DNA from 4 places in the Priestia sp. YIM B13552 genome. Region 2 is predicted to be linked to each of the others. Evidence: predicted binding sites of a transcription regulator. Region 2 holds the regulator's gene; each other region holds the start of a gene.
What was found. Region 2 encodes LexA, which represses DNA repair genes until DNA is damaged. Its sites were predicted from a motif close to CGAACATATGTTCG; they were not measured.

Region 1 (4,342 bases), on a different contig from region 2:
CCGCTATCAAACGTGTGTAGTATGGTTAAACAATAAGGAAAGATATCTTGACTTAGGTTCGAAGCCCGCCCCATTTTCTTTTGTCTTGAGAAGCCGCCACCTGTTTGTTTGCTGTAGCCAATGGATAAATGAATAGTTTGTGCCACGACTTGATGCATACGTAAACGAAAGCACACATCATCTAACAGTTCTAATAGCAGCAATTCCACTTCTTTTCGACTTGTATAGTCTCGAAACAGAATTTGACTCTTCCCGAATGATCGAGAGCTCGGAATATACACGTCAGAAATACGGCTAAAATCAATTCCGTTTGCATGTTGGTGGATTTCTTCTCCCAAGACACCAAATTCTTTACGTAACATCTCTACAGAAGAAAGAGCGAGTTCTTTAATGGAGTGAATGCCCAAACGATTTAAGCGTCTTTCCGTAGCGGATGAGATTCCCCAGAAATCCTTCATTGGGTGAATCGACCATAATTTAAAAGGAATATCTTCGTATCGCCAATAAGCTACCCCTGTTGGGCTATTCTTGGCCTCATGATCTAAGCTCACCTTAGCCAGCAAGAGATTCGGACCGATTCCTGCGGTGGCTGTAAGCCGTGTTTTACGATAAATCTCGTTGATGATTTTACGGGCTAATTCTTCTGGTGTACGAGCGAATAAATGTAAAGAAGCTGTTGCATCAATAAACAACTCGTCAACGCTATATGCATGGAAATCTTCAGGAGCGACATACTGTAACACTAAACTAGAAATATAGTTCGAGGCCTGGACATACCTTTCCATGGATGGGTTTACGACATGGATATCTTTCCTTCTAGGAATGTCGAAAAGACGGCTGCCTGTTTGGATCCCTTCTTTCTTTAATAAGGGTGTGGCAGCTAACACAACTGATCCCGACCGCTTTGTATCTCCTACAACTGCCAACTTTGTTTTTAATGGATCTAGCCTACGTATCACGCATGAAACAGAAGCAAAGAATGCTTTCATATCAATACAAATAATGACTCTGTTTGGTAGATATTCATAATCCATTGGAATAACTCCTCAAATAAAGAACGTTTGTTCTCTATTATATACGAACAAACGTTCTTTATTCAATAAAAACTCTAAATTTTTCCCGATTATTGTTACTATAATAAGAGAAAAGAGCATCACATATAAACGGGAAGAACGGAGGGGGGACCTATGAATAGAAAAATGCCTAATTATATTATCTTTTTATCATGGTTTTTGTTTTTAGTTCTTTTATGGATTATCTTCTCATTTTTTAAAGGTGAAAATGGACAGTGGTGGTCTATGTATCGTTTAAATATAAAAAAATATGGTCCTTGGGCTTTAGAGGTTTCTTACATAAAAATTAGTTTTGCTGCTTTTATCTCTTTATTAATAGCTTATATGATGAGTTTTGGCTTCAAAAAGAAAAGATAAAAAGACCTTAATTAATTTGTTAATAAGGTCTTTTCAGTATATATAAAATTTATGACATATTTTAAAAAAGAAAAAATGATCATTATTACTTACCCTCTGACTGCTTGAATGGAGTACCATAAGATAATCATTCAAAGGAAACAGAAACGTTTGTGATTCTAGACAGTGATTTCACATTAGAAAAGTACTTTGTCTAGAGATAAGCTGTTGATTGTCAAATTACTAGTTCAGGAGATAAAAGTAAGCGTTCTTTATAAGACTTAGAATGCTCCATTTCTTGAAGCAATAAATCAACTACTTTTTCCTTTCAGGTGTTTAGCTAATATTAAAAAGTTTTATAAGTTTCGTAGTACTATATTTCCAAACTTCCTTGCATATCATTCAATCAAATTAATTAAAAGGATAATATACGCGATTTGAATATGATTTATAATTTTTTTAAAAAAATACCGTTATTAACTCACTTAACGTACGCATTTTGAATAAAAATCTGGGTTTTTAATATTATTTTTATTTTAATAATGGATAATGAACGGAAAATTGATAATTTTTTAAATTTTATTAAAAAAGTTTATTTTTTATATTGAAATATGTAATTTGACTGTTTATAATACAAAAAAGATAAGTTATTTGTAATTTAAATTGTCTGAAAATTTAATTTTTTATAAAGAATATTTTTAATGGGGGTTTCACCGTGTCAAACAAAGTACCGTTTTCTTTTATAGTAATCATTGGTTTAATGTTATTTGCATTATTTTTTGGAGCTGGAAATTTAATATTCCCTGCCATGCTTGGTCAGTCAGCGGGAGCAAATATCTGGTCAGCAAATGCGGGTTTTTTAGTTACTGGAGTAGGCTTGCCTTTACTTGGTGTACTAGCTTTTGGGTTCTCCGGAAAAGAAGATTTACAATCATTAGCAAGTCGCGTACATCCTATCTTTGGTTTAGTATTTACAACTGTTCTTTATCTAGCTATTGGACCTTTATTTGCTATCCCACGAACAGGTAACGTCTCTTTTGAAATCGGACTTAAACCTTTCATTTCTGAAGGCTCTAGTTCTATAGCTTTACTCGTGTTTACTATTATATTTTTCAGTATTACATGCTTTTTTTCTCTCAATCCGGCGAAAATTGTCGATATTGTCGGAAAATTCTTAACGCCGATTAAATTAACATTCATCGGAATTCTAGTTCTAGTAGCTTTTATTCATCCTATTGGAAAATTTCAAGCACCCACAGAAAAATATGTAACAAACTCTTTTTTTAATGGGTTCCAAGAAGGATATCTAACAATGGATACTCTTGCATCTTTCGTTTTCGGAATCATTATTATCAATGCAATTAAAGAAAAAGGCGCTAAAACAAAGAAGCAAATTATAACTGTTTGCCTAAAAGCTACAGGAATTGCTGCTATTATTCTTGCAACTATCTATTCAGCCCTTTCATACATGGGCGCCTCAAGTGTAGAAAAGCTTGGGCATTTAGATAATGGTGGTGCGGTGCTAGCGAAAGTTTCTGATTATTATTTTGGAGAATATGGAGGGTTACTATTAGGCTTAATGATCACAGTAGCTTGTCTGACAACTAGCGTAGGGCTTATTACTTCATGCTCTTCTTATTTCCATAAATTATTACCTTCTATTTCTTACAAGAAAATTGCGATTAGCTTATCCGTGTTTAGCGCAATCATCGCAAATGTTGGATTAAATCATTTAATTTCTTTTTCAGTACCTGTTTTAACAGTTCTCTATCCATTAGCAATCGTTCTAATCTTTTTGACTTTCCTTCATTCTTTATTTAAAGGATGTGCTGAGGTATACCAAGGCAGCCTATTCTTAACATTTGTTGTAAGCCTGGTAGACGGATTAAATGATTTTGGCTTACACATTCCTGGTATTGACCAAGTATTTACTTACTATCTTCCTCTTTACCATATTGGATTAGGTTGGATATTCCCTGCAATTATTGGAGGTCTTGCAGGTTATGGAGTCAACTTATTTAAAAATAAAGAGCAATTTACTTCTAAATCAACAAGGTTAAATAAATAATAATTTTACTTTAATTATTTTAAATAAAGCAAATACAAAAAGAGTCTTTACTTCTTATAAGTTAAAGACTCTTCTTATGAGTTTCCTATATATTTAGATGATGCTCCTTCTTTTGTACTTTTATAATTAAGTTAAATTAATATTTATATTATTACGAAAATAAGTTCGTTAAAGTCTATGTTTTTAGAGGACGTTTATAGGTTATCTTTAAACTTAAACGAACGGTAAAAATAATAGATTTCTTATGTAAATGATAGGTTCGTAAAGGTATACTTTTGCGGACTTTTGTTTTGGAATAAATTATGAATAATATATAATTTATTAAGGAAGATAAATGGATGTTTAAAAACAGAATAGTTATTTGTTTTATTTTAAGTGTAATTCAAAAGAAAAGAAGTACTCCCAAAATAGGAGTACTTTTTCTTTCTCTACTGAACTGTACTTTTTCTAGATAAGGCAATTACAATTGCTAAGTATATTGGATAAAGTAAAACACCAAGGTATATAACAATTCTTCCTATAGGATTGAGTTGATCTCCATGGTCACTAATTGGAAAAAGCCTGTTAAATAAGATAAGCATAATAACAAAGTACGGAATCCATAACACGGTTCCATAATAATTTAGTTTGCTACCTTTTAAGTATCGACGATTTAGTAAATAATAAACGAAACTAAATACAATAACAGAAATTAACATAACTACAATTCCAATATTTCTGGCTATTGCTACATCAAGTTCTATGATTCTACTAATACGATAAATATTAAAAATTAGTTCGATATTAATAAAAATTAAAACTGCATATAGTATACTTGAAAAATTCAATTTCAAAAAATAATTCATAATGTCCCTCCCTATATGGT
Region 2 (9,449 bases):
AGGACGAACCACTGAAAGACCTGGCATTGCACGAAGTGATGGCAATTGTTCAATTGGCTCATGTGTTGGGCCGTCTTCTCCAACTGCGATACTATCATGTGTGAATACATATGTTACAGGAAGCTTCATTAAAGCTGCTAAGCGAATTGCTGGGCGAAGATAATCAGAGAATACAAAGAATGTTCCTCCAAATACTTTTACACCGCCGTGTAGAGCCATACCGTTTAATGCAGCTCCCATTGCAAATTCACGTACACCGAACCAGATATTACGTCCGCTGTAATCAGCTGCAGTGAAGTCTTCTGAACCTTTAATCATTGTTTTATTTGAGCCAGCTAAGTCAGCTGAACCGCCGAAGAATTGAGGTACAGCTTGTGCTACTGCGTTTAATACTTCTCCAGAAGAAGCACGGCTAGCTAAGCTTGAACCCGTTTCGTATGCTGGAAGCGTTTCTTCCCAGCCTTCCGGTAACTTTCCTTCTACTGCTAGTTCAAATTGACGACCTAGTTCAGGATATTTTTCTTTATACTGTGCAAATACATCGTTCCATTCGTTTTCTTTCTTTTGGCCATCTTCAGCAATTGTAGCTTTGAAGTGAGCATACACTTCTTCTGGCACATAGAAATCTTCTTCAAATGTCCATGCATAAGCTTCTTTTGTTAATTTTGTTTCATCGGAACCTAATGGAGAACCGTGCACGCCAGAAGTACCCGCGTGGTTTGGAGAACCAAATCCGATTGTTGTTTTTACTTCAATTAGCGTTGGGCGTGTTAAATCGCCTTTTGCTTCTTCAATTGCGTTTGCAATCGCTGTCAAGTCATTGCCGTCTTCAACGCGGATTACTTGCCATCCGTAAGCTTTGAAACGATCTTCTACGTTCTCAGAGAACGAGCGATCTAAATCTCCGTCTAAAGAAATATCATTTGAATCGTATAAAACAACTAAACGTCCTAATTTTAAGTGTGCCGCTAATGAAGCTGCTTCAGCAGATACACCTTCCATTAAGTCTCCGTCACCACAGATACCATACGTAAAGTGGTCTACAATTTCTAAACCTTCTTTGTTGTATGTTTCAGCTAAATGACGTTCTGCCATTGCTTTACCAACAGCCATTGCAATACCTTGTCCTAGTGGACCAGTTGTTGCATCAACACCTGCTGTATGACCGAACTCTGGATGACCTGGTGTTTTACTTCCCCATTGACGGAAGTTTTTAAGGTCTTCAATTGATAAGTCATATCCAGCTAAATGAAGCAAGCTGTATAATAGTGCCGATCCGTGTCCTGCTGATAATACAAAGCGGTCACGGTTGAACCAGTTTGGATTCTTTGGATTGATGTTCATAAATTTTGTCCACAATGTATATGCCATTGGAGCAGCTCCCATTGGCATACCTGGGTGACCTGAATTTGCTTTTTCAATCGCATCGATTGATAAAGTACGAATTGTTGCAATCGAAAGATCTTCAATACGTTGTGTCATACTCTTCATTCCTTTCAAAACTATGTACATATGTTATCATACTAATGATTTGCTTATTTGTACAATACTTGAACCAAAAAAATTTCCACTTTTACAGTTTTTGTGCCCCTTATTAAAAATATACAAAAAACTAGAGGGAACACTCCCTCTAGTTTTACTAGAACGTCTTAGTGAAGACGCTTCTTTTTACTCTCTTTTAACTTCTTAGGCGTAACATCTTTACCTTCTTCGTCTACAACTTTAATCGTATGAAGGTGATTTGTCATAGATTGTCGGAAAACTTTTAAATATTCCTGACGTAGCTCTTGCTGTTCTTTCGCTTCAGATTCTGTCAGACCTTCAGCCTTTGCCTTTTTTGAAAGAGCATTAATACGAGCAAGTTTATCTTTTGATAGCATATAAAACCTATCTCCTTATAATCAATAATTAAAATTACCGAACCGCTTCGGCAACATGTAGTCATCTTACTAAATCTCTTTCGTTTTATCAAGAGATTGAGCACTCTCTTGGTACTCTTGATAGCGGCGATGTACCGTCGCTTTTGAAATATTATAGCCAAAACCTTTTAGCGTAACTGAAATTTCAGCAAAGGTTAAGCCGTTATGACGAAGGCGGACAATTTCTTCAATAGGCGCTTCTTTTTTTTCCCTTCCCGAGTTAACTCCTTGATTTTTTAAATTTTTCTGCGGACGATAACCGTTTTCTACGGCTCTTTTCATTCCTCTTCTAATTTTAGCATTATGTAATTTCCGCTGATGCTCTTCCACTAAGCTAATAATATCTAACACCATTGAATCAGATTCTGAAAGCTGAAGCTGACCTTGATGACTAATCGTATAGATGGTAGCATTTTCTTTATGAAAAGCATGAAGCAGCGCAATTCGGGCATTTCCTCTGCCTAATCGTGTTTCGTCTTGAATAAGCAGCACAGAGATTTTCTCTTCTTTCATTGTATGAAGAACATCCAAAATACCCTCTCTGTCTACGTCATATCCGCTTGCTTTTTCCATCACGACTTTTTTTACGTCTAGATAGTGAAGACCAGCAAGCTTTTTTAATTCTTCTTGCTGGCGCTGTAAAGATGTTTCTTGGGTTTTTTTATCCGTACTGACACGGCAATAAATAATGGCGTCCACTTTTATCACGACCTTTTCGGCTTCTAACAATATTCAGGAACGGCCGTTACACACTACTGTTCAATTGCCACTTGATTATGTAACTCTTGTTTTAAAACAGGAATATATAATTTATCTCCAGGAGATAAAGACTGGGCAGTGTCTGAGTTTAAATCATTGACGTCTTCAACCCATTTGACAAATTCATTGGTGGTCAAATGATGGTGATTATGATACTTGTTGGACAAGTCCCAAAGCGTATCTCCTTTTGTAATAGTAACCGTTGAATATTTGTCTAAATCTACTTTATCCGCTCCTAAAACCAGCGTCAATACATATGTAAGTGCAGCGATTGCTGCAAAAAAAATAGCGTAATGTTTCATAGAATGTAAGAATTGTTGCATATTATGATCCCCCTATCAGAATATATGTTCTTATTTTATTGAGAACATTTGTTTCTGTCAATGGAATTCTTCGAACTTATGTTTGTATATTGACACATCACGTGGTATAATTCACCTAAAGAATAGCTAAAATCGAGGTGAAAAATATGAAGCTATCAAAACGTCAACAAGACATACTAGATTTTATTAAGCACGAAGTAAAATTAAAAGGTTATCCGCCTTCTGTTCGCGAGATTGGGGAAGCGGTAGGATTAGCCTCTAGCTCCACTGTACACGGGCATTTAGCTCGTTTAGAAAGCAAAGGGTTAATTCGCAGAGATCCAACAAAACCAAGAGCAATCGAAGTTCTTCAACTAGATGAAGTAAACATCCCTAAAAGCAATGTCATTAATGTTCCTGTTATCGGTAAAGTAACAGCGGGTCTTCCTATAACAGCCGTTGAAAATGTGGAAGAATATTTCCCTCTTCCAGATAAATTCGTTTCTCCAGATGATCATGTATTTATGCTTGAAATTATGGGAGAAAGTATGATTGAAGCAGGTATTCTAGATGGCGATATGGTAATCGTACGTCAGCAGCAAACAGCTAATAATGGAGATATTGTGGTCGCTATGACCGAGGACAACGAAGCAACGGTAAAACGTTTCTTTAAAGAAGAAAATTTCGTTCGTTTACAGCCTGAAAATTCAACGATGGCGCCTATTATTCTTCGCCACGTAACGATTTTAGGAAAAGTAACTGGTGTATATCGCACGATTCACTAATCAGACACTGTATGTAAAACCAACTAATCATGATGTTAGTTGGTTTTTTTACGTTTGTTTTCTAAAAAAATTGGCATATTATAAATGATACGTTGAATCACCGCAGGCAGGTAGAACGGTTTTTGTAAAGCTTGTTTCACCTTTTACTTTCTATCTGCATTTCCTCGACTCTTACAAGGAAATACAACCGACCATAAGAAGGATGTAGTTTATGACCAATACACCAAGGAAAACAGAACCATTTCAAACCATTGTACCTACCAAAGCAATGAACATGTTTCTTTTTCCTTTTTCCTTTGACCGAAAAAATAAAGAGCAGCTTGTTCATGCACTAAAAGAAAATTTGTTCGAATTTTTTTCCATTCAAAAAAAACATTTAGAAAAAGAATACTACGGAGAACAGTATTACGTATCTCATGATAGCCTGGATCAATATTTTCTTCCTTACATTGAATGCATTCTATTCCCTGACTCGTGCGAAAAAGAAGGGTTGCTTCGATTTTCCAAAAAAATAGACCATACTATTACGTTACACACTTCCTCCACCACCGTATCTAGCAACGTGCTGTCTGTGGATGTTTTTTTATGTCCTTTTGAAATTGGCGTCATGACCATTCGCACTGAGATGAGCCATAATCATTACACCTATGATGATATTTTAGAATTCATGAATCATTTTCGTGTACTAGAACCGAAGCTTGCTGAAGAGCATGGATCCACCATTACCTATGAACATCATCGCTATAGCAAAGTGCAAGATTATATTTTTTCACAGCTTGCGCCATTTTTGAACGAACACATCAAGAAAGAAGCCACGCGTGAACAGCACGTTGGGAGCCTTCCTTATTTTATCGATGAACGGATGTTTGTGTTAAGTTATGTAACGGTAAATCAAGAGCAAGAAATTAATTCCACAACTTTATTTCGTACTGGGCAGCTAAATAGCTATACGCCTGACGGGAAAGCGTTTATTTCTGCACACAACCATGAGTATATTAAAACGTATAATACCAAACACGTGTATGAAAGATGGGCTCCTGAAACCTATTACGTCATAACAGACCATGTGTTTTCGTGTATTTCTAAATCGACAGATTCTAAAACGGATCAACTTTTGATGAATCATCTATTTGGCCAGCATTACTATAATTTATTTTTACATTTTTTCTATAAAATCGTGTTGCTAAAATTATCTTATGAATATTCGCAGCTCACGTTTCATAAAAATTCAGAGGGCATTGAACGACTAATCCGCTCTATTACCGTGTTTTCAGGTAAATATTTATTTTTAGAAATTAGCTCTCGCACAGAAGGTCAAGAGTTTTCTGAGCTCTTTAAAAAAATCTTTCATATCAATTCTCTTTATCAAGAAGTCAAAGAAACCCTTGGTACTTTGTACCAAAATCAAGAGAAAATCGCAGCCAAACGTCACAATTACTTATTATTAATTTTAACGATTTATACGGTTCTTTCCGGTATTTACGGAATGAATTTAGTTATTAGCAAACTAAAGGGAAACATCAATTGGGATAGCATGAAGCAGTTTTCTATCTTTGAATATATCGCTTTAATAGTAGCTCTGTCAGGAATTCTGATCAGCATTAGTCTCGGAGTGAGTTCCCTATGGAATTTATTAAAAGATCGGTTTAAAACATAAAAGCTGTTCGCATACGTATGGATGCAAACAGCTTTTTCTATTACAAAATCGTTTTCCTACTCGGCTTACCCTTTTATCAAACGTTATGCCGCTGTCGTAATTTCAGAACAATCTAACATTATACTCTATAAGAAAAATATATACAAAATAATAAAATATGGTATCATAGGGTAGGAATTTTGTACCTTATCTTTGAAATAATTTGCAGGAGGTAATATGCTTAACTCATTTTTATCCAAAAGCCTGATCTTTTTATGTGTCATTATTCTTACATGGTCTCTATGGGGCAGTTATAATGCGATGACAAATTCATTGGAATTAAAGGGCTTGGCTTTAAGTAATTCATTTATTATTGAAGGAATCTTTATCACTTTCCTTGTCATTTTTCTAATAGCAATTGCAAGTAGATACATGAACAAAACTGTTTTTTTTATTTCACTGATCGTTTTGACCTTAGGTATTCGACTAGCATGGATGCTTTCTGTTCAAACGCCTGTAAAATCTGACTTTCTTGTCATGTTAGATGCCGCGCGTAATATCGCAAAAGGAAATTATGAATTTAACCAAAGCGTTTATTTTACTACATGGGTATATCAGCTAGGCTTTTCATTCTATGAATCTGTTATTATTCGCTGTTTTGGAGATAATATTTTTATATTAAAATTGTTAAATATTTTTTATTCCACTGGCACCGTTATTTTTATTTATTTAATTGGCGCGAAAGTATTTAATGAACTTGCTGGGAGAATGGCAGCTTTTCTATATGCGTTCTACATTCCGAACATTCTCTATAGCTCAGTGTTAACTAACCAGCATTTAGCTACTTTTTTATTTTATGCAGCTTTTTACCTTATTATAAAAAGATTTGCTCATAACAAGTTTAGCTGGCTTTATATTGGCCTGCTATTGTCGTTAGGAAATTTAATGCGCCCTCTAGGACCCATTATTATCGTTGCTGTTTTCATTTATTTCATCTTGCAAATTCTTCAACCTTACATTAAAACGAAGGATGCTGCTGAATTAAAAGCTCGTCGAAAGAAAATAGGAAAAAACCTCGTAGGCATACTGGCTACTTTTTTTATTGCAAATGCGCTAATCAACTATTCTTTTGTAGCCAGCGGCATTTCTAAATATCCTTTAAGTAACAGAGATCCTTTATGGAAATTTGTCATTGGCTTTAATTACGAAACAAGCGGTTCTTATTCTTCAGAGGATGCTAGTCGTTTTATGGGTATGCCAATTGGAGAAAAACGAGCTGAAGCAGAAAAAGAGGTAATTAAAGAACGGGTAGCAGATAAAGAGCAGCTTTTAGATCTCTTTCACATTAAATTCCTAAATATGTGGGGAGGAACGGATGCATCTACATTTTGGAGCATTTCATTAACTCCTCAAGAAGATGTACCTTTTAATAAAGAGAAATTAATTAGTGCTGCTCAAAGTTATGAAAGAATCATTTACGTTTCAACTACTATTCTTTCCATTATTGGCCTTATATGTTTATTCGTGAGGAAGCAGGATAAATATCCATATACACTGTTTTTATTACTAATCATAGGATACGTTCTTATTCACTTGCTTATTGAAATTCAAACTCGCTATCGATTCTTTATTTTTCCAAGCTTTATGCTGCTCGAAGGATTTGGTATTTCAGTGATTCTATCCTATTTAATAGTACGATTTACTAAAAATAAGCCCAAGACAAAATGTGAAGAGATAAATTAAATGGAAGGGATTATACAACCGTGATAAAATTCCTGAAATTCGGTTTTGTAGGTATAATGAATACCCTGCTCACTATTATCAGTTACTTAGCACTCATTCATTTTGATATGAATTATATATTGGCTAACGTACTATCTTATTTTATTGGCGTTATAAACAGCTACTATTGGAACAAATCGTGGGTGTTTCAAGCAACTGTACATAAATGGATGTTAGCTCAATTTTTCATCGTAAACCTTATTACTTTAGCAATTAATACAAGCTGCTTATTCCTTCTTGTACACTATACACCTGCTAATCCAATAATCGGACAACTGTTGTCTACTTGTATAGGAATGTTTATCAATTTTTTCCTTAATAAAATATGGACGTTTAAGCACACAAACCATCGCTCGATAGGAGGTAAAGCATGAAAGAACTAATTTCAATCGTGGTACCTATGTATTTTGAAGAAGAAGTAGCTAATGAATGCTACAATCGCTTGCTTTCGGTCATGCATAAAAACCACATTAACTATGAATTCATTTTCGTCAATGACGGCAGCACCGACCGAACAATTGAAATCTTGAAAGACGTAGCGGCTATGGATTCTAACGTAAAAGTTATTGATTTTGCTCGTAATTTCGGGCACCAAACTGCCGTAACAGCAGGCATTGATTATGCTCAGGGTGATGCTATCGTTATTATTGATGCGGACTTACAAGATCCGCCGGAAATGATTCCCGAATTAATTGCTAAATGGCAGCAAGGCTATGAAATTGTATATGCAAAGCGCAAGAAACGAAGCGGAGAGACCTTTTTTAAATTAGCCACGGCTAAATATTTTTATCGCTTTTTAAATTATATGTCCGATATCGAAATCCCTAAAGACACGGGAGATTTTCGTATTATCGACCGAAAAGTAGCGGATGTATTCAAAAAAATGACTGAACGCAATCGTTTTGTACGAGGAATGATGTCTTGGATTGGCTTCAGGCAAACATATGTAGAATATGAGCGTGATGAACGCTTTGCTGGTGAAACAAAATATCCTTTAAAAAAGATGATCAAGTTTGCTTCAGATGGAATTATTGGGTTTTCAACGAAGCCTTTGCGTCTAGTAATGGTTATTGGCTTATTATCGGTTTTTGTATCACTTTTAGTGTTAAGTTATTCGATTGTTGTTTGGCTGATAGGTAAAAATATTCAGCCTGGCTGGACTTCTATTATGGTAGCTATCACCTTCTTTAGCGGTATTCAGCTACTTGGTTTAGGTCTAGTCGGACAATACATCGCAAGAATTTACGATGAAAGTAAAAATAGACCTATTTACGTTGTACGTGAAACCATTAACTTCTCGAAAGCTTCAACAGATTCTCCAAACGTACGTGAAAAAGTATATAGCTAAAAAAACAAGGAAGAAAACAGTTGTTTTCTTCCTTGTTTTTATTCTTTTTGAAGCTGTAAATCACTTGGCGCCCAGTCCGGAATTCCATTATCTTCATCAAATTCAATAATGACATCCGTTACTCCTTTTTCCTGTAAAATACGATTTTCCAGACGATCTTTAATATCATCAGCTTCTGCCACTGTTAAAGAAGGATCAATTTCTACTTTTAATTCAACGTGAAGCTCTTCTCCTTCTTTCATCACCATTAACGTTTGAATATCACGCACTTGTACATCTTGCATGACAATCGCGCCAATTTTTATTTCCATTTCTTTATCTGCTTCACCAAGGGCTCCAGCAGCATTATCTAAAAATACTCGTCCTACTACAAAAAACATCATAAGCCCAATTAAAATAGAAGCAATTCCTTCAGCTTGGTGAAAGGGTGTAAACCGTGAAATGAAAACGGCTATTAACGCCAATACGCCTCCTCCAGTAGCTACCAGATCTTCCATAAAGACCAGCTTGGTTGCTGGCTTTGCTTTCTTTAAATGAACAAAGCTGTGCGTAAAAACATTGACCTCTGCGGTATTCATTCCGACATCGTGCAAAATTTCTTTCATTGCCTTAAATAAGACAAACATCTCAAGCAATACCGAGATGCCAAGTACTGCAATATTTAAAATAAAGCCTGAAGACTTCGTTGGATGAAGAATATGGTGATATCCTTCTTTAATCGTTTCAAACGCCATAATCCCTACTACAAGAACCGCTCCTAATAGAACAAGATTAACCAATCGGCCGAAACCATTTGGAAATCGTTTGGTCGGGGCTTTTTTACTTAATGCCGAACCTATAAAGACAAAAAACTGATTAGCTGCATCTCCTAAGCTGTGCATCGTTTCAGCAAACATTGCTACATTCCCTGTTAAAGCG
Region 3 (9,449 bases), on a different contig from region 2:
TATATCTAATTAGATAAAAAAAGGACAATTTTTGCTTACGAACGATCAATATTTCTTTGTCTACTTTAGTGTAACAGAATAGTCTCCTTAGAATAGTCAAAATTAAAATAGACAGTACATTGACTTAATTACCAAAATATACTATTCTTATTTTAGACAATATACTGTCTAAAATGGAGGGTGAATATGGATATTTATAAAGAGCTTTTTCTAATGCAGCAAACTTACGCTACTTTATTTTCTCTGGCAAATAAAATCCAAGTAAAGGGTGATAAATCTCTTGAACTTTTAACATCAAGACAGCATATGGCGATGGTGGCAATTGCTCATTTACCTAAAGATGAAACAACATTGAATAATATTGCTAGAAAATTAGGAACTACAAAACAAAGCGTCAAACAGTTAATTACCATTATGGAAAAGAAAGGTTATGTGGACGTAATTCCTAGCAGTAAAGACAAGCGTGCAGTTAACGTAAAAATTACAAAAGCGGGAAAAGAGGCACTGCTTGTTGTTTCTGAAAAAGGAATCTTCTTTTTAGAAGAACTTTTTAACAAGTTCTCAACTGAAGAGTTAGAAATAATGTGGAAACTTTTAAAGAAACTTTATAGCTTTGATGGTGAAGAACACGATGGATTTGAAGAAGAAGGCAACATCAAAATGGATGAAGATCACACTGAATTACAGTTGAGAGTAATAAGAGAGTTTGAAAGTCGAAGAGTTCAAGCAATTGATAATATGAGAAAGAATATATAAAAAAACTCGAGAGGCTAATCTAATTTAAAGCATATCGATTAATCCTTTTAAAATTTTAAAAATAAAGGATAAGGGAGAGCAATCATTATGTTTGAAATCAGCGATGAAACATTACGATTAATTAATAAAACCTGTAAAGAAAAAAAGCACTTGAAACTAACCGTTGGCTACTTAACGGACAATCAGTCTATTATAAAAGTCTATAATGAAAGCGGTGAAATTGACTCGTCAAAAAAATATCATTATGAAATTGGTTCTATTACGAAAACTTTTACTGTATCGCTGTTATCAAAATACATATTTGAAAACAAGGTGTCGTTAAACGACTCTATACAAAAATACATAAAAGAACTTAAAGAAGACATGTATTATCCTACATTGCTCCGCCTCGCTACTCACTCTTCTGGATATTCAGGAAGCTTACCTTTAAATAAAAGGGAATATTTTAAAATAATTTTAGGTTTGATTTTTGGCGGAAGTGATTTGAACAAAAATAATCCGTTGCATATGGATTTTAACAAAATGAAGATGCTAATCGAAAGAACTAAATTGAAAGAAGTAGATTATTCATGGAAATATTCCAATTTCGGCATCTCACTTATTGGGTATGCGTTGGGAATGGTATCGGGAAAGGGATATTGGGACACTATGAATGACTTTCTCCATGATGAGCTTGGACTAAAGGATACTTGTTTAGGAAGCTCAAATAATAATTTACAGGGTTATGACCGCAAAAATAATGATTGCGGTAACTGGCATTGGGACAAGGGAAATTTTATATCACCTTCAGGGGCGGTATCCTCAACCGCTGACGATTTACTTAAATACGCAAAAATAAATATGTACGAAGATAAACCATATCTGTCTTTATGTCATAAAAAACACGGCAATGGAACAAAGAAGTTTGATATGGGTCTTGGATGGCTGCTTTTAAAGAAAAACAATAATGTAGTGTTGCACGGCGGTGGAACAGGATGCTTCAGCTCCTTTTTAGGGATTGATAAAGAAAAGAAAGTTGCGTCCGTCGTTTTAGCTAATTATAGACTAGGCAGAAATGATGACGAGAATATAGGAATAGCTTTATTGGAAAGTCTACGGAAGTCAAAAGATATATAAGAATAGTCTGCAAAAAAACGAAGAAAATTAGTCTATTACAGTTCACCTTACCCCTTTAATTTCAATTAATTGAGAGATTATCATCCATATACCGACCCTCAAGAAGCGTAGATACCGCTTCTTTTTTTGATAAAACCGTGCTATTATCATTAAGGTTTGTGAAGAACAGAAGATTTTTGTCTTTGCATACATTCTTTTGGTATAGTGTTAGAAATAAGGAGTGGGTAAGTTGGTTTTTACTGAATTTTTCCAGCAGTTTCCCGTAAAGGTTTTAACGGTAGCACTGCTGATTATACTTATCGTTTATTTTATTCGTAAATTTATTAAGCTTTTCTTTGACAAAACGAGCTTTTTAGATGAAAAACGAGAAGAGACCTTGATGCATTTTTCTAATCAGGTGACAAGAGTAGTAGGCCTGGCTTTTTTCTTTATTTATGTGCTTAGCCATTTCTTTGACTTCGGAAAGATTCTCACTAGTTCAGTAGTGTTGGCCAGTGCCCTGGCAATAATTCTCCAGCATATCATTCGTGATTATATAATGGGACTGACTTACTTATTTGAACGTCAGATCCATCACGGAGATTATGTTATTCTAAACGGAAGCCGCCAAGGGAAAATAGAGGAAATTACGATGCGCTACTTAAAGATTCGTCAGTATGACGGCTACCTCTATACCGTCTCATATAGCAACATTACGGAACTTCAGAACGGAACCCGAGGAAGGCGCCGGGTAAATGAAAGTCTTATTCTCAACTATAGACAAAACCCTGACGATGCCTTCAAAGTAATGGAGCAAGTAGCACAAACATGTAACGAGAAATATGGTCAATATTTGTTGAAAGATGTGAATGGAATTCCTATAGAGAGCTTTCAATTCAATCAAATTACTGAACTGAACGTAGATTTTAAAGGTCACCAATATTCATTATCAGGCCTTGTAAAAGAAGCTGATTTTGTAGAAGCGGGCCAAAAGGTGAGATATGAACTCGCAATGGCTGCCTACAAAAATGACCTTATGATGGCTGAAAGCTTCGAGACAAGCCATTAAAAATAAAACTCGTCCCCTATTTATATACAAGATTTTATATTTAAGAAAAAAACACCCTTTTAATTTTTTAAAAGGGTGTTTTTTATTTTAAAAAATATCTATTAAGTACTTCTCCAATACAGATTAATTATCCGAAACCGAAAAAATTATTTAGTACATCTAAATTATTCTTCTAACAACATGGTAAAATTAAACAAAACACTCAAAAGGTAAAGGGGGATTAACTATGTCGCAAAAATCTAATTATACAAAAATCAACTCAAAAATGTGGGATGAATGGGCTTCATCTGGAGGAGAATGGTCATTAGCTATTAACCATCAAGATTTTGTAGATGCAACTCAAGGTAATTTTGATATTTACTTAACACCTTGTAAGCCTGTTCCACATCACTGGTTTATTCCATTTGAAAAAGCAAAAATATTGGGACTTGCTAGCGGAGGAGGACAGCAGTGCCCGGTCTTTGCAGCGCAGCATGCAGAAGTTACAGTGTTTGACTACTCTGATAAACAATTAGAATTAGAAAAAATGGTGTCCGCTAGAGAAGGTTATTCTATTGATTTAATTAAAGGCGATATGAGTAAGACATTTCCCTTTGAAGATGAGACGTTCGATATGATTTTTAATCCGGTATCAAACTGCTATATTCAAGATGTTGAACACGTTTGGCAAGAATGTTTTAGAGTTCTTAAAAAAGGTGGCGTTCTGCTATCTGGCTTTGCAAACCCTACTCTCTATTTATTTGGCGAAGATGAGAAAGAATTACAAGTGGTTCATAAATTACCTTATGACGGAACTAAAAGTACGATAGAAAATGATGAAGAACTTATAAAGAACGGCGGTGTACAGTTTAGTCATTCTTTAGAAACTCAAATTGGAGGACAGCTAAAAGCTGGATTCACTCTACAAGCTCTTTATGAAGATCATCACCATAAGGGGGAAATCACCAAATATATGCCTTGTTATATTGCAACTAAATCCATTAAATAATAGTTCGTTATCATGTTGAATGAGCTATCTCAACTTTTTCAATCGACTAAATTAGAAAATACATTTCAATCAAGTCAACTTAGATCTCAACTTTAGAATCCATCAAGATAAGAGGGAAGAGGTTGCAACTAAAATAGAAAATGGTGTTATTAAACCTAATATATCTGATAGTCCATCACTTATTCAATTACCTAAAGAGTATACTCAAGTGTTTAAAGGCGGGAGGCGACATCGCAGTCGAAACAAAAGGAAAGGCTAAATTAATTCTTTTCTTTACATATCGTGGGATGCTAGACAACTTTTCGGGATTTGTATATAACCTAAACGATAATAAGCCTTCAAAAAGCGATTTTAACGGGGACTTTAAACAAATAAAAAAGCGCATAAAAACAGGTATTTTATGTATCTTCTTATTAGTTAAAAATAGGGGCTTTAAATTATAATTCAAAGTCCTTATTTTTTAAGGCTGCCGACAGCTCTAATTATGATAACTAAGATTGTATGTCTTATCTACTATTAAAAAGCACCCACTATTTTGATGGCAGGTGCTTCTTGTTACTTATTACTTTTTATTTTTTGTTTGTAAATATTCTTTTTGAAACATACACATTCTTATAGCATTATGATAGCTTCCATCAACAAAAAATTCATCTTTTAACTCACCTTCAATAGAGAAACCAACCTTCTTATAGATATGAATTGCTTTTTCATTTTCCTTGTCTACAATTAAGTAAAGTTTATGCATATTCAATACCGAAAAGGCATAATTCATTGCTAGGTTTGTGGCAACCATGGCGTAGCCATGACCTTGATACGCAGGGTCGATGATAATTTGAAACTCTGCTCTACGATGAATATAATCAATTTCGACTAATTCCACTAACCCAAGCATATCCCCCTCCTTTTCAAGGATGAAACGACGCTCACCTTGATCGTGAATATGTTTATCATATAAGTCCTGTAGCTCTACAAAAGCTTCATAAGGCTCTTCAAACCAATAAGACATAATGTTTGCATCATTATTGAGTTCATGGACAAATTTTAAATCTTCTCTTTCCAAAGGACGTAACTTAAGTTCCTTATTCATTTCTCAAACCTCCACATTCTAGCATTACTTTAGCACTTTCCGTTTTAAATGTAAAAATTGCTGTAGTTTTAAAAAATAATAAGATATAGTGCGATTATTTACATCCTTATGAAAAGAACCATAGTATAATTTAAAAATCTCGCAAGTGAAATTCATTAACTTTAAGGAGGATCTTATGAAAAAAGCAGTTGGTATTCTTCTTATTTTACTATGCTGTATAAACCAAAGGGTTGAGGCAGCTAATCAACCTTCAGCAGCTCCTATAATACATCATGAAATTTATGTTTCTCCTACAGGGGATGACAAAAACCTGGGTACTAAAAGCAAACCTTTTAGAACATTAAGAAAGGCAAGTGAAGTAGCTCAGCCCGGAACTACCGTTTACATCAGAGGCGGTATCTACTATGAACAATTAATTATTAGCCGTTCAGGTACTAGACAAAAGCCTATTATCTTCAGGAACTATAAAAGTGAAAAGCCTCTTATTAGTGGAGAAAAAATAAAAAGTCGTTCTACAGATGGGGGGCTAGTTAGCATAAAAAATAAGAGCTACATAACAATTCAAGGTTTGAATATAGGTCATTCGTCTACTTCTAAGGAACAAAATACACCATGTGGTATTTTAGTAGAAGGAAGTGGAAAGAACCTTCGAATTATTAATAATCATATTTTCGATATTAAGACTGCACATAAAAATGGAAACGCTCATGGAATAGCTTTTTATGGATCCAAAGCGCCGCGTTCGTTAGAAAACATTGAAATATCGCGAAACCTACTTGAAAACCTGACCTTAGGTTTTAGTGAAGCACTAACTCTAAATGGAAATGTTAAAGATTTTATCGTCAATGCCAATACAATTCGAAACGTTGATAATATTGGGATTGACGTAATTGGCTTTGAAAAAGTAGCTCCTATTGAGAAATATGACCGAGCTCGTGAAGGACTCATTAGTGAAAACCATATTTACAACGTCAGCAGTTATTCAAATCCTGCTTACAAACATGAATACTCCGCTGGGGGAATCTACGTAGACGGAGGAAAAGATGTTATTATTGAGCATAACGTTTCAAGTCATAACGATCTAGGAATAGAAATCGCAAGTGAACACTATGGTAAACAAACTAGCAATGTTCAAGTTATACGGAATATGATTTATAAGAATCGTTTTACAGGAATTTCAATTGGAGGCTATGATAAAAAACGTGGAGGGACGATAAATACTCTTATTGAACATAATATTTTATATGGAAATGATACGATGAACATGGGTGGTGGCCAATTACTGATGCAATATCATGCAACTCATAACGCTATTAACAATAATGTTATGGTTTCAGTAAAATCTAATTTGCTTCTGGCCAATCTTCATTACTCAAATAAATATAATCAACTTAATCATAATGTGTACCTAAATAAAAGTAGAGATAAAGCGAATCGATGGATATGGAAGGGGAAAGAAATAGAAAGTTCTACTATCGTATCACCTAGGCTTTTTTAATGAAAATTTCTTTTTGGAAGATATTCTTTATTTAGTTGCTCGCTGGGATTCTATTTAAGGCCGAAAAATTATTCACTTCACTATCTGCTGGTTATACTTTTTATTTCATTGAAACAAAGAGAAAGGTGCGTTCATTGTAAATATACAAATGGATTGCAAGAAGATTCATGCTGGTTCTCTATATGAGTAGTGTTTATTTAGGTGCAAATCAATAGCCTTGACATAAAAACACCCCCATCATTAGAGTTTTTTTATCTAATAATGGGGTGCAGTTCAAGCCGTGGGAAAGGTGTTTTATGCCTTTATTGATTTTCGTTTTCGTTTTCGCTATCGTTATCTATAACATTATCGTTATTAATATTATCACCATATTTGAAATCAATAATTCTTTTTCTGATTTCTTCTCTAATTTCAGGGTTTTCTTTTAAGAAAATCTTAGCGTTTTCTCGTCCCTGTCCTAAACGCTCCTCATTATATGAAAACCAAGATCCAGACTTTTGAACAATATCTACTTCAGAACCGATATCCAAGATTTCTCCTTCTCTTGATATACCTTCTCCATACATAATATCTACTTCAGCAATGCGGAAAGGAGGCGCCATTTTATTTTTGACTACTTTAATTCTTGTTTTGTTACCAACTATGTCATTTCCTAGTTTAAGTTGTTCAGCACGGCGAACCTCAAGACGAACGGAAGAATAGAATTTTAGTGCTCTTCCACCTGGCGTTGTTTCCGGATTTCCAAACATAACGCCTACTTTCTCCCTGATTTGGTTGATGAAGATGGCAATGGTTTTGGACTTATTGATTGCTCCAGATAGTTTACGAAGAGCTTGAGACATCAAACGAGCTTGTAGACCTACGTGAGAATCTCCCATTTCTCCTTCAATTTCTTTTTGGGGAACTAATGCAGCTACTGAGTCAACAACAATAATATCTACAGCGCCACTTCTAACTAATGCTTCAGCAATTTCAAGTGCCTGTTCACCAGTATCTGGTTGAGATAACAGTAACTCATCAATATCTACACCTAGTTTTCTTGCATAAACTGGATCCAGTGCGTGTTCAGCATCAATAAAGGCAGCTCGGCCTCCATTTTTTTGTACTTCTGCAATTGCGTGTAAGGAAACGGTTGTTTTACCTGAACTTTCCGGCCCGTAAACTTCCATAATTCTTCCTTTGGGATAACCATTAATTCCAAGAGCTATATCTAAAGCTAATGAGCCTGAGCTAGATGCCTCAACTTTTGTATGTGTGCCTTCTCCCATTTTAATAATTGATCCTGTACCGAATTGTTTTTCAATTTGTTTTAGAGCCATATCTAGTGCTGCTTTTTTATCATTCATGATTTGAAACCTCCGATTGTTATTACGTTTACAATAAACGCCAAGGTATTTCGATAAAGAATAAGAGTTGGCTCAAATGTTTTTGCTCCGTGCGAGAAAATTTTGTGTTTAACTGTCTTAGTTTGTTCTGGTGTTCCTTTATTCATCTCTAAACCCTTAGTATCGAACAAATGTTCCTATTGTGTAATCATACAATAAATGCATCTAATTGTAAAGGCGAAAGTTTTTCTGCAAACTAGCTAAAAGAATATCTTATATTTATAAAAAGCAAGTTTATACTTTCATATAAGTTAAATTAAATAAGAACCATTTTTAAATTTTTATGTACATGAATCTACCAATCTGATTAGACTAATGACGTATTCCTCATATTCCTAGTTACTATAAAACAGATTTTAGGAAGAAATAAAGCAGTCTATACAAATAGACTGCTTCTTGATTAATTATTTACCTGTTTCAGCAAAACGTTGAATACGTTCAGCAATTTCATCACGTACACGCTGGAAAAACGCCCATTTTTCTTCTTCTGTTCCTTCAGCTTTTGCTGGATCATCAAATCCCCAGTGTTCACGTTTCACATGGGGAGGCGTTACTGGGCAGTGATCTGCTGCATGGCCACATAATGTAACGACTAAATCCGCATTATTTAAAATTTCAGGGTCAATGACATCAGATGTTTGGTTTGAGATATCGACGCCAGCTTCTTTCATTGCTTTTACGGCGTTAGGATTTAATCCATGAGCTTCTAACCCTGCACTGCGTACATCCCATTCATCATTACTTAGATATTTTTTTGCCCATCCTTCAGCCATTTGGCTACGGCAAGAGTTACCTGTACATAAGAAATAAAGTGTTTTTTTAGACATGTGTAAAATCTCCTTTAAATGTGTTATGAAATAATTGATAACCAAATATATAAACCAACAAGCGTAATAAACAATGTTGGGATGGTTAAGATAATACCTGTTTTAAAATAGGTTCCCCAAGAAATCTTAACTCCTTTTGCCGAAAGAACGTGGAGCCATAAGAGAGTGGCTAGAGAGCCAATAGGTGTAATTTTTGGTCCTAAGTCCGAACCAATGACATTTGCATAAATCAAGGCTTCTTTAATTGTACCTGTTGCAGAAGTTGCATCAATGGCCAAAGCATCAATCATCACGGTTGGCATGTTGTTCATAATCGATGAAAGTATGGCTGCAATGAATCCCATGCCAATGGTTGCGGCAAACAATCCATGGTCAGCGGTTGCTTGGATGAGGCTTGCTAATACTTTAGTTAGCCCTACATTACGTAATCCATAGACAACAACATACATACCAATCGAAAAGAAAACAATCGCCCACGGAGCTCCTGCTAACACTTTTTTAGTGTGAACAGCGGGACTCTTTCTTGCTATTCCTAGGAATAAAACCGCAATAATACCTGCGATAATAGAAACAGGAATATCGAAAAACTCACCAATAAAGTAACCAAGAACTAAAATGAATAAAACGATTCCTGATAAACGGAACATTTTCTTATCTTTAATGGCTTCAACCGGTTTCTGTAAATCATCTAGATTGTATTTCTTAGGGATGCTTTTACGAAAGTACAAATATAAGACAACAATA
Region 4 (9,449 bases), on a different contig from region 2:
AAGATTGAGACATACGTTCACCTTACCAATAAAAAAATCCGAACGAGTTGGATTCTTAATGAAGAACCTCGATTCATCGTTCGGATTTTCCTTCAACTAAAATACTTTGCTTTAACGTCTTACTTCTGTTTAAAGTTGTATTCTTTTTCCGTTCCGTTTGAAAAACGAACTTCTAATTCAAACGACTGAAAATCTTTTTTTAGACCAAACGCATCGATTACTTCTTTTTTTACATCTTCATCGGGCGTGCGCTGATCAAAATTTAACTTTTTAAATTTTGAAGATAATTTATTAAAAGCTTTGTCTCCGTTCAAGTGCTCATCGTTAATATTATCATCCACTTTGGCTTCTATCTCATCATTTTCATTTTCGTAGTCGGCTTCATAATCATTGTTGAGCCCCTTATAGTCTACTTCTAAATCAAATTTTGAAAAGTTAAAAGATGTGTTTTCGCTTTGATTATCATAGCTCATCGGCGTTCCGCCATTCGTCACGCCTTGTTTATTTTGAGCTTCTTTTGCCGGCGCTGCATCATCATTGTGGCACGCTGAAAGCACGCTAATACTTATAAGGGAAAAGAATATGAAAAAGGGTCGTTTCTTCACTGTATTTCCTCCTTTGACTTCACTCTTCCTTCCCTTTATGTCCACAAATTTGATTTTTATACGCCTTCACTAGAAAACCCCGCTCTCTAAAAAGAAAGCGGGGTTTTTCGTCTTGTTTATTTTACATTCGAATAAGAAATACTGTACATGCTGTTAAAATACGTATTGTAAAGAGCTTGAACAGCACGGTCTAAAGCATCTGCTTTCACACCAAACATCATGCTCACCTCAGAAGAACCTTGGTTAATCATTTCAAGATTTACTTCAGCACGAGCAAAAGCTTCTGTAGCTTTTGCAGCAATTCCTACTGTGCTATTCATTCCTTCTCCTACTACCATAACCATAGCAAGATCACGTTCAATAAAGATTTCATCTACTTCAAGTTCTTTTTCAATTCGAGCAAATACGCGCTTTTCCACATCTGGCGTAAGCTGATGCTCGCGCATGATGACAGAGATATTATCAATTCCTGAAGGGGTATGTTCGTATGAAATACCTTCATCCTCTAAAATTTCAAGTAATCTTCTGCCAAAACCAATTTCACGGTTTAATAAGTATTTGCTCACGTGGATGTTGCAAAAACCTTTATCCCCAGCGATTCCAACTACCGGTGTATCGCCGTGAGGACGCTCAGCTACAATGAATGTGCCCTTTGCTTCCGGATTATTTGTATTCTTTACACATACAGGAATGCCTAGTTTATAAACCGGCTCCAGCGCTTCATCATGGAAGACAGAAAAACCTGCATAGGATAGTTCACGCATTTCTCTGTATGTTACTTCTTTCATTTCATGAGGCTTTTCCACAAGTCGTGGATCTACGCTGTAAATAGCATCTACGTCGGTAAAGTTTTCATACAAGTCAGCTTTTACTCCTGCTGCTACAATTGAGCCTGTGATATCTGACCCACCGCGCGAGAACGTAACCATGTTCCCTTCTTCAGAGTAGCCAAAGAATCCTGGAATCACCAAAATGCCCGAACGCTCTCTTAGCTGCGGTAATTTTTCATAAGACAGTGGAAGCACTCTTGCTCTTCCGGGTTCATCAGAAACAAAAATACCTGCTTCTTTTGGATTTACATAATGAGCTTCAAAACCTAAATGGTTTAAATAAGCAGCCATTACCTTTGCGTTATTATCTTCTCCACTTGCTTTTAGGCAGTCTAATAAGCGAAATGGATCGTTTTTATGTAAATCAATAAGTGATTGTAAATTCGTAATAATGTCAGTAATAATCGTTTCTGGCATAGACAAGTCCACAACGATTTCACGATAGCGATCAATTACTTGCCCAAACTCATCGACGTAATCTTCTCCAAGCTGTATTTTGGCAGAAAGTGCGATTAGCAAATCTGTCATTTTTGTATCTTCTCCGTATCGCTTACCCGGAGCTGATACAACCACCAGCTTTCTCTCTTTATCAGACGTTACAATATGCGCAACCTGTTTAAATTTCTCTGCGCTTGCAACTGAACTCCCGCCAAACTTCGCAACCTTCATGTGTGAGACACTTCCTTACTTTGTTTTTAATATTCGATTATTGTACCATATTTTATCAAGTAGAAAAGCTCATCTATCTAACTTTTCTAAAAATTAAAGGAATACTACCGTAATTGTACTCCCATAAAGAACAAATGTCTACCAGAAAAACACAAAAAGACTGATTTTACATCATGTAAAATCAGTCTTTATTTGTTATTCTGCTTTTGGCTTTTTTAATACGCCTACAAGGACCGCTGTTACAATTGCACCAATTAAAATTGCTAGTGCATATAAAAGAGGATTTCCTTGTACAATTCCGATAACGAATACGCCGCCGTGTGGTGCTGGTAAACCGATGTGGAACATCATTGTTAAAGCACCTGCTACTGCAGCACCGATAACCGATGCCGGAATCACGCGGCCTGGGTCAGCTGCTGCGAATGGAATCGCACCTTCTGTGATAAATGAAAGACCCATTACATAACACGTTTTACCTGTTTCACGCTCTTGGCGAGTAAATTTATTTTTGAACAAAGTTGTCGCAATGGCCATACCTAATGGTGGAACCATACCGCCTGCCATAATCGCTGCGTGTGGTGCATAGTTTCCAGCATCAATCATTGCAATACCAAATGTAAAGGCTGCTTTATTAATAGGACCACCCATATCAATCGCCATCATACCGCCTAAGATAATACCTAATAATACTAAGTTACCTGTACCAAATCCACTTAACCAGTGCGTTAATCCTTTGTTAATTGCACTAACTGGCTCATTTACAACATAAAGCATAATCAACCCTGAGATAAAAATCCCAAATAGCGGATAAAGAAGAACTGGCTTAATTCCATCAAGCGCTTGCGGTAGGCCGCTGAATAATTTCTTTAACCCCACTACTACATAACCTGCTAAGAAACCAGCGATTAAACCACCTAAGAAACCGCCTCCGCCAGAAGCTGCTAAAAGACCTGCAACCATACCGGGAGCTAAACCAGGACGATCAGCAATACTCATTGCAATAAATCCTGCTAGTACTGGTACTAGTAAGAAGAATGCATTATCTCCGCCAATTGTTTTTAATGCTGCTGCAAATGCATTGTACGTCGGATCTTTCGGTTCTGCTGAGTGAATGCCAAACATAAATGAAATGGCAATTAAAATCCCGCCCCCTACAACAAACGGAAGCATTGCGGATACACCGCTCATTAGATGCTTGTAAAACCCTGTACGCTCTGATCCTTTACTTTCTCCGCCTTCTTTGCTGCCACCGCCGCCGCTGTATACAGGAGCGTCTCCTTTTAACGCGCGGTTAATTAATTCTTCAGGCTTGCGAATTCCTTCAGCTACTGGAACTTGAATGACTTTTTTACCTGCAAAACGTTCCATTTCTACTTGCTTGTCCGCTGCAACGATAATAGCGGTAGCGTTTTCAATTTCTTCCTTCGTCAACGCGTTTTTAACCCCGCTGGAACCGTTTGTTTCAACTTTTAGCGTGACATTCATGTCTTTCGCTTTTGCTTTTAAGCTGTCCGCTGCCATATATGTGTGGGCAATTCCCGTTGGACAAGCCGTTACAGCAAGCACTAATTGATCTGAAGCTGTATCTACTTCCTCTTCCGGCGCTTCATTTTCAGTTTCTTTATCATCAATTGCTTTAATGACTTCATCAATTGATGATGCTGTTAGCAACGTTTTTCGGAATGATTCGTCCATTAATAACGTAGACAAACGAGATAGTGTTTCTAAGTGAGCGTTATTTGCGCCTTCACTCGCTGCAATCATGAAGAATAAGTGTGCAGGCTGTCCGTCTAATGATTCATAATCGATACCTTCTGTTGAGCGTCCAAATGCAATGGCCGGTGTTTTTACCGAGCTTGTTTTCGCATGCGGAATGGCAATGCCTTCTCCAATTCCCGTTGTACTTTGAGATTCACGATTTAAAATTGCTTCTTTATAGCCAGCTCGGTCGCTTAAGCGACCAGCTTCGTCTAATTTTCCAACTAATTCATCAATAACATCAGCTTTTGACGTGCTTTTTAAATCAAGAATGATTGTATCTTTTTTTAATAATTCAGTAATTCTCATTCTCGTTTCCCCCTACTCTACCTTTGTGATTGACACTTGTTCACGAAGCGTCTTTACATCTTCTGCTGTACATAATTCAAGTGAGAATGCTGTGGCACTTCCTGAAGCTACTCCTGTTTGAAAAGCTTCTAATAAATCCCCTTGTTTTACATAAGAAGCAATAAATCCAGCTACAAGTGAATCGCCAGCTCCAACAGAATTTTTTACCGTTCCTTTAGGGACTGTGGCACTGTAGACACCGCTTTCGTTAATAAGCAGTGCTCCATCACCTGCCATAGACACAACAACGTTTTGCGCTCCTTGTTCCACGAGCTTCTTACCGTATACTAGCGCATCTTCTGCACTGTTTACTTCTACATCAAACAATTCTGCAAGTTCATGATGGTTCGGTTTGATAAAAAACGGCTTGTGAGACACGACGTCTAGCAAAGTTTTTCCACTTGCATCTACTACAACTTTTACTCCGTTCGCTGCTGCTAGTTCAGTTAACGTTTCATACACAGAACTTGGAAGCGTTTTCGGTATACTCCCCGCTAATACGAAGATATCGCCTTCAGTCATTTGTTTTACTTGAGTCAATAAAGACTGAAGCGCTTCGTCTGTAATAGCAGGTCCTTGACCGTTAATTTCTGTTTCTTTTTCTGTTTTTAACTTTACGTTAATACGGGTATCTCCCTCAACTCTTGTAAAAGCTGTTTCGATATTCTCCGCTTTTAAGTAGTCTTCGATATAGGTTCCTGTAAAGCCGGCTACAAAACCGAGGGCTTTATTATCAACACCTAATCGCTTTAAAACGCGAGAGACGTTAATGCCTTTTCCTCCTGGAAACTTGGCTTCATTCGTTGTACGGTTAAGCCCGCCTTCTTCGAATGCTGAAACATGTACTACGTAATCAACGGATGGGTTCAACGTACATGTATAAATCATGATTTCACAACCTTTATGTCTGTTTTGTTTGCATACTGTATAAGTACATCGCTAGGTACGTCATTTGTTATAATTTTTGCTTCATGTAAATCGGCTATTTTCGCAAAGCTTGTTTCAAAAAACTTAGTGGAATCTGATAAAATATACGATTCTCTAGACAGCTTCATTGCCGTTTGCTTGATCAATGCTTCTTCTGGGTCAGGAGTTGTATATCCATATTGATGATGAATCCCATTCGCTCCCATAAAGCACTTATCAAAACGATATTGCTCAAGACTTAAAAGAGCTCCATTGCCAATTAAAGCGCCCGTTTTATGTTTAACAGATCCCCCAATTAAATAGAGGGTGATACCTTGTTCTAGCATCGGGTTTAAATGCATTAAACCATTTGTCACGACTACTACATCTTTTTGCTTTAAAAAAGGAATCATTTCATACGTTGTAGTTCCTGCATCTAAAAAAATACAGTCACCTTCATTTATAATGGAAGCCGCATACTCTGCAATGTTTCGTTTATCTTGAACATTTTTAGCAGATTTTTCGATAACGCTCAGTTCGATTCGTTTACTGCGAATAAGCGAAGCGCCACCGTGAACACGTTTGAGCATTTGCTCTTCTTCTAGTTGACTTAAGTCTCTTCTAATGGTGGATTCCGAAGCGCCTGTAACTTCGATAAACTCTTGTACTTTTACAAGTTCTTTCTCTTTTAAAAGTTTTAAGATTAGTTGATGTCTCTCCGGCGTTAACATGTTCTAGCTCCTTTTTCAAAAAAGCGTTTTCATTTATTTCATGTACTTACTTTATCACGGTTTACATTCAAAATCAATCATAAAAAATCAAAAACATTCATTTTTTTAATTACAAAATAAAGTTTTTTGAACGAATAGTTAAATTTGCATTTGGTTTAATAATAGTTAATACAAAAGGAAATATGCTGGTAATTCAAGAATTCGTCTACTTTTCTCATTATATGTAAAGGTTTTCTTCTACTCAATTAGCTATGACTGTTTTTGACTATTTCTTGACCGATTGAATTTTTCTGACTGAATCAGCCATAGCTTGTCCTGATTTCGTAAAAGCCTACACACCAAAAAAGTTGTCCACCTTTTTGGACAACTCAAAGTGACCCATCATTTAAATAAAAATAGAAGCATATATAATATGGAAGCAAGGGCAGAAGAAATAGCTAAACTTGAGATAAAACGAACAAGTCTTTTCTTAATGAACTGCGTTAATTCGATTTCTCTTACTTGAGTTTTTTCATTTTGCATACAATGATCCCTTCTTTAATTAAAATTTCCTAGTAGCTAGAAGTTACTACTCGCAGAATATGCTTTTATGTATTGTATGCATGCGTTAAAAAAAAGATACAAAACGAACAAAAAAGCTACTCTTAGCTAGAGTAGCTTTCATCTTTCCATACATCTGCTTCAATTACTGCATCCGCTCGAATCGAATATGTATAACAAGGGCCTGTAACCATCAGCATATTCGACTGCAGCGAGACTTTATCAATCGTCACTCGTTCATACCTTTGAATATGTCCTGCTTCATAGACGTGAAGCGTTACTGGATGATGCTCCGAGTAACTGTTCATAATGACATTTTCAATATGCTCAATCTTTTCTTTTTTCAACCCTAAGGACTGCTTATGCGCCTCGGGACTGTACATTTTCTTCATTTTCTCTAAATGCTCGGGCATTACTAACTTCGCATACTGTTTTAATTCATCTTGATACACGTTCATTCTCCCCCTTGACTCTTGCTTCTATTTTACCGAACGAACATTCTCATTGCAAAACTTTTTAATCAAAATAAAAGCAAACAATTCATTTTTTCATACTCCATAAAAACTGTCAAAAGATTTTATGTTAATAGCAGAAACTGATTTTTAAAAAATAATAATATCCCATCTTTAATTCGGTCTCTAGAGTTGGTATAATACATTGTCATGACTGTGTTTTCGGAGTTTTTGATGATTGGAGGTAACGTTCATGATTAATAAAATAAAAGAAATTATCCTCATTATTCTAGGGAGCCTCATTTTCGCACTGGCCATTAATTACTTTGCTATTCCAAATGAATTAGCAGAAGGCGGCGTAACCGGTGTAACAATGATTACCTATTATGTATTAGGCTGGTCTCCGGGTATCACAAACTTTATATTAAACGGTTTGCTGGTACTAATCGGATACAAATTGCTTCATAAGCGTGTGATTGTTTACACAATTATATGTATTATTTTCACGTCTCTATTCCTACATATAACTGAAGGACTGGGAAATCCTCTTGACGATACGCTACTGGGGGCTATTTTTGCTGGTATTTTAGCTGGGGTAGGACTCGGACTTGTGTTTAGAGGCGGCGGAACTTCCGGAGGCTCTGCAGTTATTGCCCGCTTAGCTAATCAATATCTAGACTGGAATATTAGCAAAACGATGCTGGCAATTGATTTATTAGTGGTAGCAAGCGCTTATTTTGTCATCGGTGGAGAAAAGACGATGTATACGATTATTTCTCTTTACATCGGAACGAAAGTGCTTGATTATATCATTGAAGGACTCAACCCTCGCAAAGCAATCACTATTATTTCACACCGTTCAGCTGAAGTAGCCGAACAAGTCAATAAAAAGATGCAGCGCGGCGTCACTGTCTTTTCGGCTCATGGAAGCTATACAAAAGAAGCAAAAGACGTATTGTACGTAGTTGTGAACAAACAAGAACTGCTAGAATTAAAGCGTATTATTCATAAAGTCGACGAACAAGCTTTTGTGGTCGTACACGATGTGCGCGACGTCTTTGGAGTAGGTTTTACTATTCCAAAAGCCGGCTGAAAACCCGCTGTAAAAAAGCGGTTTTTTTCTATTATATATGTTTGCGCTGAAAATACAGTAAACCTGCCGTTATAAAAAGAATAAACTCTCTTGTAACGACAATAAAAAGCTCTGTAATGAAAATCTAAAAAGCTAAAAGGCGATGCCTTTTAGCTTTTTTCTTTACACGTCCATTTAATTAACAGACCGCAGTGCGTTAATCCTCCTCCAAAACCATAGAAAATAAGGAGGTCATTATCCTGTACTTTTCCTGTCATTATTCCTTCGTTTAAAGCTAGCGGAATAGAAGCGGAAGACGTATTTCCGCAGTATTGCACACTCGTTAACGTTTTATCCATTGAAACACCCGTTTTAGAACAAATAGCTTCAATCATTCGAAGGTTTGCACTGTGCGGAATAAACCAGTTTACATCAAAAAGAGAAATGGAAGTATTCTTTAATAATGCTTCTACTCCTTTTGGAATCGTTCGTACAGCAAAGCGGTATACTTCACGCCCGTTTTGAACTAAATTCCCGCTCGAGTTAATTTCTTTTCCCGAAAGAGTATTAGATAAGTTAGAACGATATAAATTTACTCCTCCGCTTCCGTCCGTTCCGTAGTGACATCCTAAGAAACTTGGATTATGCTCATCGTACTCTACAAGCATGGCTCCCGCTCCGTCACCAAACAGCACGCATGTGGCCCGGTCCGTATAATCTGTAATTTTCGACATGACTTCAGCACCAATAACTAAAATCTTTTTATGCAATCCCGACGTCACTAAGCCGTTCGCCACATGAAGGCCATATGTAAATCCAGCGCATGCTGCACTTAAGTCAAATGCAGCAGCTTGATCAATATGAAAGTAATCTTGAACCTGACATGCTACGCTAGGAAAAAAGTGATCAGGCGTTGTGGTCGAAACAATAATTGCATCTACATCTTCTATTTTTACATCATATCGGTTAAGCAAATTTTCAACGGCTTGAATGGCAAGCGTGGACGTGTATTCGCCTTCCCCTGCAATTCGTCGTTCTTTCATTCCCGTGCGCTGTACAATCCATTCGTCACTTGTATCAACCATTTCTTTTAAATGGTCGTTCGTTAATTTTTGCTTTGGTGTATATATCCCCATTCCCGTAATTCTAGCTTTTGACTGTATCATTTCTCCACCTCAAATCAGTTGATACTTAATTATAACACCTACTTTTAATATCTGGTACTAATTTATTAGCAGATAAAAAGCGCAAAGGCATACCCTTTACGCTTTTTATTAAATAGAATAATCTTCTGGAATAAATACTTTTAGCTGCTTAGGCTTTACATACACCTGCTCTCCCACTTGAAGGCTGAGGACTTTATAGTGCTCTTTGCTTAATTCAGCTTCTAAAAATTCTTCTGCATCTTCTCTTTTTAATTCAATTTGCACGATAGGCCCTATCACATGAATATGGCTAACGGTTGCAGAAACAGCATCTGCGCTTGTTTTTGCCTTTTCAAGGTGAATATCATGAGGTCGTACATATCCAACAGCTGC

Region 1: the regulator LexA is predicted to act here: its motif matches at 1,079-1,092, upstream of ACFX40_RS17070 (Y-family DNA polymerase).
Region 3: the regulator LexA is predicted to act here: its motif matches at 8,003-8,016, upstream of recA (recombinase RecA).
Region 4: the regulator LexA is predicted to act here: its motif matches at 6,876-6,889, upstream of ACFX40_RS15615 (YolD-like family protein).

What each region holds. Positions count from the first base shown of each region.
Region 1 covers NZ_JBHZOU010000003.1:983,927-988,268, forward strand. The annotation lists gene ACFX40_RS17070 (Y-family DNA polymerase) at 1-1,034, opposite strand, end outside; gene ACFX40_RS17075 (hypothetical protein) at 1,188-1,430, shown strand; gene brnQ (branched-chain amino acid transport system II carrier protein) at 2,125-3,477, shown strand.
Region 2 covers NZ_JBHZOU010000002.1:375,334-384,782, forward strand. The annotation lists gene tkt (transketolase) at 1-1,482, opposite strand, end outside; gene ACFX40_RS08030 (DUF896 domain-containing protein) at 1,650-1,880, opposite strand; gene ACFX40_RS08035 (YneB family resolvase-like protein) at 1,950-2,618, opposite strand; gene yneA (cell division suppressor protein YneA) at 2,672-3,001, opposite strand; gene lexA (transcriptional repressor LexA) at 3,148-3,765, shown strand; gene ACFX40_RS08050 (magnesium transporter CorA family protein) at 3,977-5,422, shown strand; gene ACFX40_RS08055 (ArnT family glycosyltransferase) at 5,639-7,144, shown strand; gene ACFX40_RS08060 (GtrA family protein) at 7,165-7,557, shown strand; gene ACFX40_RS08065 (glycosyltransferase family 2 protein) at 7,554-8,531, shown strand; gene ACFX40_RS08070 (cation diffusion facilitator family transporter) at 8,570-9,449, opposite strand, start outside.
Region 3 covers NZ_JBHZOU010000001.1:21,335-30,783, reverse strand. The annotation lists gene ACFX40_RS00155 (MarR family winged helix-turn-helix transcriptional regulator) at 187-756, shown strand; gene ACFX40_RS00150 (serine hydrolase domain-containing protein) at 844-1,872, shown strand; gene ACFX40_RS00145 (mechanosensitive ion channel family protein) at 2,102-2,920, shown strand; gene ACFX40_RS00140 (class I SAM-dependent methyltransferase) at 3,147-3,908, shown strand; gene speG (spermidine N1-acetyltransferase) at 4,471-4,995, opposite strand; gene ACFX40_RS00130 (DUF1565 domain-containing protein) at 5,171-6,493, shown strand; gene recA (recombinase RecA) at 6,796-7,839, opposite strand; gene arsC (arsenate reductase (thioredoxin)) at 8,283-8,705, opposite strand; gene ACFX40_RS00115 (arsenic transporter) at 8,729-9,449, opposite strand, start outside.
Region 4 covers NZ_JBHZOU010000003.1:681,795-691,243, forward strand. The annotation lists gene ACFX40_RS15590 (YusW family protein) at 120-605, opposite strand; gene ACFX40_RS15595 (aspartate kinase) at 722-2,104, opposite strand; gene ACFX40_RS15600 (PTS fructose transporter subunit IIABC) at 2,300-4,171, opposite strand; gene pfkB (1-phosphofructokinase) at 4,184-5,098, opposite strand; gene ACFX40_RS15610 (DeoR/GlpR family DNA-binding transcription regulator) at 5,095-5,847, opposite strand; gene ACFX40_RS15615 (YolD-like family protein) at 6,492-6,845, opposite strand; gene ACFX40_RS15620 (YitT family protein) at 7,093-7,932, shown strand; gene ACFX40_RS15625 (ketoacyl-ACP synthase III) at 8,082-9,077, opposite strand; gene ACFX40_RS15630 (sulfate/molybdate ABC transporter ATP-binding protein) at 9,186-9,449, opposite strand, start outside.